DNA from 4 places in the Clostridium sp. CTA-5 genome. Region 1 is predicted to be linked to each of the others. Evidence: riboswitches for the same ligand, from Rfam matches in the RefSeq annotation. Region 1 holds a riboswitch; each other region holds the start of a gene.
The links. A riboswitch is a leader RNA that binds a small molecule or an ion and turns the genes downstream of it on or off. The one in region 1 is predicted to bind lysine.
Positions count from the first base shown of each region.

Region 2: it holds a riboswitch for lysine, as region 1 does, so the genes downstream of both, ACYUET_RS04695 (aspartate kinase) here and lysA (diaminopimelate decarboxylase) in region 1, are expected to answer to the same signal.
Region 3: it holds a riboswitch for lysine, as region 1 does, so the genes downstream of both, ACYUET_RS04500 (amino acid permease) here and lysA (diaminopimelate decarboxylase) in region 1, are expected to answer to the same signal.
Region 4: it holds a riboswitch for lysine, as region 1 does, so the genes downstream of both, dapA (4-hydroxy-tetrahydrodipicolinate synthase) here and lysA (diaminopimelate decarboxylase) in region 1, are expected to answer to the same signal.

Region 1 is NZ_BAAAAT010000002.1:631,750-633,964, reverse strand. It holds gene ACYUET_RS07850 (hydrolase) at 1-350, shown strand, start outside; lysine riboswitch at 611-779, shown strand; gene lysA (diaminopimelate decarboxylase) at 988-2,215, shown strand, end outside.
Region 2 is NZ_BAAAAT010000001.1:1,015,169-1,017,383, reverse strand. It holds gene ACYUET_RS04700 (HAD family hydrolase) at 1-766, shown strand, start outside; lysine riboswitch at 892-1,062, shown strand; gene ACYUET_RS04695 (aspartate kinase) at 1,308-2,215, shown strand, end outside.
Region 3 is NZ_BAAAAT010000001.1:972,279-974,493, reverse strand. It holds gene ACYUET_RS04500 (amino acid permease) at 1-1,135, opposite strand, end outside; lysine riboswitch at 1,350-1,525, opposite strand; gene ACYUET_RS04495 (alpha-amylase family glycosyl hydrolase) at 1,810-2,215, shown strand, end outside.
Region 4 is NZ_BAAAAT010000014.1:68,734-70,948, reverse strand. It holds gene ACYUET_RS17645 (MBL fold metallo-hydrolase) at 1-698, opposite strand, end outside; lysine riboswitch at 957-1,123, shown strand; gene dapA (4-hydroxy-tetrahydrodipicolinate synthase) at 1,240-2,106, shown strand.

The DNA of each region.
Region 1 (2,215 bases):
GTGCTATGGGCGTTGTTGTTAATGCACCAACATCTAATGAAGTAGTAAGAAAAATAAGAGCAACAATTGATATACCAGTTGTTGTAACTGTTGTATCTGAAGATGAAGATATAGCAGAGCGAATAGAGGCTGGAGCAACGATACTAAATGTTTCAGGAGGGAAAAACACAGCAAAAATAGTTAGAAATATAAGAGCAAAGTATCCTGAATTTCCAATAATGGCAACAGGAGGACCAACAACTGAATCTGTTAAAGAAACTATAGCAGCAGGTGCAAATGCAATAACATATACACCACCATCATCTGCAAGTATAATGGGAGATTTGATGGATAAATACAGAAATGAATAAAATATAAATATCCTTTTTAAAATATAAAGAATGAATATATAAGACACATTAAAAAATAACAACTAGTATATTGGGAGATGATATTTTCTTTATGTGTATAAATATTGGAAATTGTTTAACATTTGTTAATTATTAAAGGGGATATGTTTTTAAAATTAATTAATTCATAAACTTTGGGGAATTATGTTAAAAAATATTGAATTAAATAAAAAATATGATATCATATTTTTAATAGTTGAATAAAATGGTAATATAACAAAGCCTAGGGTAGAGGAGCCGTAATAATTATTATCTATAAGGAGTTGGCAGATAATGATTTATAGAAAAAGGTATTATGGCCGAAGAAATATTCTTTATGCGAAAGTTTATTTCTGGGTATGTATAGAATATGTACATAACTGTCACTTGATGTGGGGAGCTACAAGGTATAATAGTTGCACTAATATTTCAATATGAATAATGTAGAGTGCTTTAATTAAGTATAAAAATATAATTCATAATGTTTTATAAGCATTAAAACTTTAGCAATAAGCAATGAGCAATAAAGTACTATTAGCCAAAACTCCACATGTCGCAGATTAGATATTTCTATCTGTGACATTTGTTTTTTAGCAAATAATTATTGGAGGTAGATAAAATGAAATTATTTGGAACTATGAAAGTTGAAGATAATGAATTAGTGGTTGGGGGCGTTAAAACTACTGAATTGGTTAAAGAATATGGTACACCACTATATGTAATGGATGAAAAATTAATCAGAGAATATTGTAGTGATTATTACAAATATTTTAAATGTAATGAAAATGGAAATAGAGTAGCTTATGCGGGGAAAGCTTTTTTAACGCTTGAGATGTGTAGAATAATAAAAGAAGAAGGATTATATCTAGATGTTGTATCAGGAGGAGAATTGTTTACTGCATATAAAGCAGATTTTCCATTAGAGAAAGTTATGTTTCATGGAAATAATAAAACTTTAGATGAAATTGAATTGGGTGTTAAACTTGGGGTTGGAAGATTTGTTGTAGATAATTATTATGAAATGGATGCTTTAAATAAATTTGCAGGTCAGCAAAAAAAAATTCAAAATATATTTTTAAGAATAACACCAGGTATTGAAGCACATACACATGACTATATAAAAACTGGTCAAGTGGATTCGAAATTTGGATTTGCACCCGTTGGCAATATGATTGAAGATGCGATAAATAGGGCGCTAGAGCTACCTAATATAAATTTAATTGGACTTCATTGTCATATAGGTTCTCAAATATTTGAACTTAAACCTTATGAGGATGCAGTCGAGATTATGATGGATTTAATAAAAAAATTTGAACAAAATACTGGATATTTAATAAAAGAACTGGATTTAGGAGGAGGTTTTGGTATATACTATAGTGGAGAGGATAAACCAAGAACAACTAGAGAGTATTGTGAGACAATAATAAATAAAGTTGATGAGGTTTGTTCGAGAACAGGTCAAGCAAGACCATGTTTAATTATAGAACCAGGCAGAAGTATTGTTGGAAATTCTGGAATTACTTTATATACAGTAGGTTCAATTAAAAATATTGAAGGTATAAGAAAGTATGTATCAGTAGATGGAGGAATGACTGATAATATAAGACCAGCTCTTTATAATGCAGAGTATGAATGCATGTTAGCAAATAAGGTTGAGGATGATTCTAAAGAGATAGTTACTATTTCAGGTAAGTGCTGTGAATCAGGAGATATATTTTTAGAACACGTAAATCTTCCTAAAGCTAAAGCAAATGATATTTTAGCAATGATGACTACAGGTGCATATGGATATTCAATGTCTAGCAATTATAATAAAGTGCCTAGATTAGCTGTAGTTATGGTTAGAG
Region 2 (2,215 bases), on a different contig from region 1:
AAATAGTGATGGAAAAATCAATGAAAAAATGTTTCATTTGATAAATACATTAGATGAAAAAGGTATAAAATTTGCAGCAGCTAGTGGAAGATTTTATTACCAATTAAATAAAAATTTTGAAAAGGTGAATCATGATATGTTGTTTATTGCTCATAATGGTGCACTTGTAAAATACAATAAAAATGGTAAAACAGTATATTCAAATTGTATATCTAAAGAAAATATAAAAAAGGTAATAGACTTAAAGAGGGAATTTGGAGAAGAAATATTTTTAGCAAGTGATAATACGGCTTATATAGAAAATCCTACAGAGGATATGATGGATAAATTTAAATTTTTTAATGTCCCAGCAGTAGTAGTAAAATCTTTTGATGAAGTAAAAGTTCCTATTTATAAAATAACTTATTATGTTGCTGATGATGTTAAACCGAAAATAGTAGAGTATTTAAAAGAAAATCTTAGTGATGAGCTAGAGTTTGTTGTATCAGGTGATAAATGGATAGATATAATGAATAAAGGTGTAAGTAAAGGACATGCTATAGAAATGCTTCAGAAAAAGTTTAACATAGATAGAAAAAATACTATGGTTTTTGGGGATTATTATAATGATTTAACTATGTTTAAGACAGCTCATTATAGTTATGCTATGAAAAATGCTCCAGATGATGTCAAAGAACATGCTAATTTTATTGCAGAAAGTAATAATGATAATGGAGTATATAAAGTTATAAATGAACTTTGTATAAAAGAACAAAAGATGGCATAATTATATTCAAAAATTGGTTTTTTTAAATAACTTGGTCTTTTTAAATAAATTGGTTTTTTAGAAAAAAGTATTGCAAGTTTATATATAAAGTGTTAGAATTTTTATAAAATTGAATGAGTAAATATACCTAGGGTAGAGGTGCAATATTTAAGAGTAACTATTTGGAGCTGGCAAGCTATGATAAATAGTCAAAGGAAATATTGCCGAAGAGAGTAAATTGGCGAGTTTATTCTCTGGTATTGCATATAATATGTGTAATACTGTCGCTAATGATATAGTGGAGAGCTACAAGGTACATTTTTGTTTAACGTAAGATTATAAATTTGAGATTTATTAATATCACAAATATATGAGTTTTTTAATATTTATTTAAGTGATATTTTAAATTTGTAAATTGTAAAAAGGTTTATACAAGGGTGTAGCAGAGAGTTCTTTGCTACACCTTTTTTGACGTTAAGAAATGTATAGAAATCTAAAAGTTATTAAAAGCCTAGAGTGGAAAATTTACTTGATGTTTTAAATTTTATAGGGAGTTGATAATATGGGTGTTATTGTACAAAAATATGGGGGAAGTTCAGTAGGAGATGTTAATAAAATAAAGCAGGTTGCAAAAACCTTAGTTAAGAGAAAAGAAAGTGGAGATAGTTTAGTTGTTGTAGTTTCAGCTATGGGAGATACTACAGATAATTTAATAGAGTTAGCTAAACAAATTTCTAAAGAGCCTGATAAAAGAGAGTTAGATGCTTTAATAGCAACTGGGGAGATGATTTCTTCTTCTCTTTTGGCTATGGCTATTAAAGAGTTAGGATATGATGCAGTAAGTTATACTGCTTATCAAGTTGGAATTAGAGCATTAGGACCACATGGAAAATCTCTTATTGAAAATATTAATGGAGAAAAAATAAGAGAAAGTTTATTAGAAGGAAAGATAGTCGTAGTTGCTGGATTCCAAGGAATAAATGAAGATGGAGATATTACCACACTTGGTAGAGGAGGTTCAGATACTTCAGCAGTAGCAATTGCAGTAAGACTTGATGGTGAATGTGAGATATATACTGATGTAGATGGAATATATAGTGTAGATCCAAGAAAATATCCTAATGCTAAAAAGTTAGATGAAATAGACTATGAAGATATGCTTGAATTATCAAGTCTTGGAGCACAAGTAATGCATTCAAGATCTATAGAACTTGCTCAAAAATATAAAATTCCAGTATATGTGGGATTGAGTAATAGTGATATTAAAGGAACTGTAATCAGGGAGGGAAAAAATATGAATTTAGAAAGTAAACCAATAACAGGAATAGCTACAAGTGAAGAGGATATAATTATAACTTTAAAAGAAGTTAAAAATGATATAAATATGATTGCAAATTTATTTGAGAAAATTGCAAGTAAAAGAATTAATGTAGATATGATAAGTCAAACCTCTCCGATTGAGGAAAATGT
Region 3 (2,215 bases), on a different contig from region 1:
GACATACAGCTATACCCACCCAAGCTACAAATCCAGCAAGACCAGATGCAGCAACTAACCAAACATAAACTGTACTTTCTGCAAATATACCAGTTAAAAAGCAAGCAGAAGCAACTAGAGTAGTTAAAATTACAGCATTTATAGGTACTCCTCTTTTATTAGTTTTAGAGAAAATCTTAGGAGCCATACCTTCTTTAGCCATTGAAAAAAGCATTCTACTTGATGCATACATACCAGAGTTACCAGCAGATAATACAGAAGTTAATATAATTGCATTCATTAATGAAGCAGCACCTGCTATACCAGCTTTTTCAAACACCATTGTAAATGGACTTGTTTCAACACCTGCTTTAGTAAAAGGAATTATAGCACCTAAAACAATTATTGTTCCTAAATAAAATATTAATATTCTCCAAAATATTGAATGTATAGCCTTTGGTATAGTTTTTTCGGGATTTTCACTTTCACCAGCAGCAACGCCTATAAGCTCAGTTCCTTGAAATGAAAAACCTGCAATTAAGAATATAGAAAATATAGACTTAACCCCTCCATGGAATGGCCCATCAGCTAAAAAATAATTGTGAAAACCAGTTTCTTCTCCACCCATTATACCTAAAATCATTAAAATACCAATTGCTAAAAATACAAGAACAGTAACTACTTTAATTCCAGCAAACCAGTATTCTGATTCACCATATGCTCTTGATGACAAAATATTTAAACCAACTATTATTGCTAAAAATAATATACTCCAGAATAGGGCATTTACATTTGGAAACCAATATTTCATAATTAAAGAACCTGCAACCATTTCAGCTGCTATTGTTATAGCCCAGTTATACCAATAGTTCCAACCAAGTGCAAATCCAAGTGCTGGATCAATAAATCTATTAGCATATGAACTGAAAGAACCAGATGTTGGCATATAAGTTGCCATTTCTCCTAAGCTAGTTATTAGAAAGTACACCATAATACTTACTAATGCATAAGCTAGAAGCGCTCCTCCAGGACCTGCTTGATGTAAGGTATCACCCATTGCTAGGAATATACCAGTACCAATAGAACCTCCTATAGCTATCATGTTTAAGTGTCGTGCTTTTAAACTTCTTTTTAATTCGTGATTTTCTTGACTCATTTTATTTATCCTCCTTATGGTTTTAAATTTCCATAAGTAAGTAACTAAGATAATATTAAAGGTTGATACATTCAAAGGAAACTATAAACAAAAAAGCTTGTCTATTAGACTTTGAATGTAAATTAAAACAATAAAAAAATGCCATGAGAGCACACTCATGACACAAATACGAATTTGTTATATTAAACCAATATAACAAATAACGTAAATTTCCATTGAAAATAGCTCTCCACAAAAGAATTTGTGACAGTCTTATATATATTTTATATAAGACCAGTAAATAGTATTAAAGCAATTTAACTATTTACTTCGGCGAAAGTTCCTTTCGTATTACTTCATTGAGCTTACCTCCATAATACTACTATTAAATTTCGCACCTCTATCTCAGTTATCTACTTGTTAGTTTATACCGTAATTATGGAGTAAAATTATAAATAAGTCAATACAAAATAAAAAAATATTTTTAAAATTTAATTTTTTTATATAAATATAATATATTGTTAATTTAAATTGTGATTAATTACTTTAATAATTATTAAATTTAAGTTAACAATAATAATTTAATATAGCAGACTTAATTATCAAAATTGTATTATTATTTTTCAAAATAGAGCAAGAAATATATTAGATAAGATTCTATTATAGTATTAAGAGGTAATTAAGGGGGAATTTATATGGCAGTTAATACAAATATTAATTTAAGAAATCAAATAATTTATTGTGTTTATGTACGAAATCATAGTGAAGAAGGGACATTCAAAGGTGTTCAAAAAGACTTAAAACGTATTAAAGAATTAGGAACAGATATTATATGGTTTATGCCTATTCATCCAATTGGTGTAGAGGGGAAAAAAGGTTCATTAGGTTGTCCGTATTCTATAAAAGATTACAGGAATGTTAATGATGAATATGGTATAATAGATGATTTTAAAGAGTTGGTTAATGAAATACATAGCCTTGATATGAAATGTATAATAGATGTTGTCTACAATCATACTTCTCTTGATTCATGGCTTGTTAAAAATCATATTGAATATTTTTATAAGAAAGCTGATGGAAACTTAGGAAATAAAGTTGGAG
Region 4 (2,215 bases), on a different contig from region 1:
TCGGTATGATATAAAATTATAGATTTTACATTTAAAATATTAGCATTTTTACAAGCATCTTTAACAGTAGCATGATGTTTTTCATATGGTTTAAATATATCTTTTTGAGAATATAAACAAAATGCTTCATGGAACAAATAGTCTACATTTTCACAATATATTTTTAGATTTTCTCTAAAAGGTTCATCACCTAAAAAAGTTAAACTCTTATTATTTAATAAAGTAGTTTTAAACCCAAATTGTAGTTGTTTAGTGCTATTTATATCAAAAAAAGTTGTTTTTCTTCCTAAGATTTCAAACTTACAGTTATTTTCAATTTCAATAAATATAATTCTATCATCAAATAATTTTAAGAATTTTTTTTGAAGCACAAAAGAACATATTGCTTTAATTGCAGTAATAGAAGTTTTATGACAATAAATATTAAAACTTCCAGTGTATTTATCATTTAATATTCCTTGAGCTACAGAACGGATTACCCATATGCTTCCTAGGATATGATCATTATGATTATGTGATATAAACATATTATGTATTTGATTAATTGATATATTTGCTTTTTCAAGATTTGATAATATTGTATTTCCACCACCTGCATCGACAAGAAAATGCTCATTATTATTTGATAGAGTAAAACAAGTATTATAACATTTCGTTACCATAGCAGATCCAGTACCAAGTATATTTAAATTTTCCATTTTTATCTCCTTTAATCATTTATAGAGGGCTATTTCAGAAAATTTATTATGAATTTGAAAGATTTTTGTTTGTTTACTATAATAAATACATTATCTTAAAATATATTATATTTATTTTGAAATAGTCCTTTATGTATTGAAATTAAGTATATTATAAAATTTATAATTCATAAGGACAAGCCTAAACATATAAATCTTATTGTAAGTACTTTACAATTTTATAAGTAAATGATACAATAGATAAAAATAAATACGAAGACCTATGGTAGAGGAGCTAATTATAAATAGTACTTATTAGGAGTTGGCAAGCGTTGATTAATAAGGAAAGGTATAATGGCCGAAGAAATATGTTATGCAAAAATTTATTTCTGGGTATACATAAAATATATGTATAACTGTCACGGAAGTGGAGTGCTACAAGGATTTTATCAGATATTATTAATATAATATCTTTATAAGCTTTAGCAAAAATGAACTCTACCCGTTGTAGTTATAACTACAACGGTTTTTCTTATGTAAAAATTAGTTAGGGGGATTAATAATGAAAATTCAAGGAATAATAGTTCCACTTATAACACCATTTAAAGATGGTATGGTAGATTTCAAATCATATGAAAATTTAGTAAATCATTATGTAAATGAAGGGGTAGATGGAATCATACCACTAGGAACTACAGGAGAAAGTCCAACAATATCAAATGAGGAATATGAAGAAATATTAGCTAAAACAATGGAATATAATAATGGTAGGGTAAAAGTTTATACTGGTTTAGGTGGAAATAATACTATTGAAGTAATTAAAAAGTTAAAGATAGCTGAAAGCAATAAAGTAGATGGAATACTATCTGTATCACCTTATTATTCAAGACCTAATCAAAGAGGCATTTATGAACATTTTAAAAAAATATCTGAATCAACAGATTTAAATATTATAATATATAATATTCCTTATAGAACAGGTTCTAATATTGAAAATGATACTATATTTAAATTAGCAGAACTAGAAAATATAGTAGGTATAAAAGATTGTTCAGGGAGTATGAAACAAACGTCAGAATTAATTTTAAATGCACCAAATGATTTTTCGGTATTAACTGGCGAGGATGCTCTTTTTTATACAACACTTGCGCTTGGTGGTCATGGAGGTATTTTAGCTTCAGCTAGTTTAAGAACTAGAGATTTTATTAAAGTATATAATTATATAAAAGAAAATGATCACCAATCAGCGCTTAAAATATGGAAGGAGTTGGATAGTTTTATTCCAATGTTATTTGAGCAACCAAATCCTACACCATTAAAATATTGTTTAAAGAAAAAAGGATTAATTGAAAGTGATGAAGTAAGATTACCACTTACAAATATAACAAAAGAATTAGAAAAAAAATTAGAAAATATGTTATTATTATAAATAACTTATTTATATATGGGGCAAAATAAAATGCAATAGTAAAAGCAATAAGAAATAAGGGCTATTTCGGATAGATAAAATTAAAAAGAATTATTAAATTCTTTTTAAT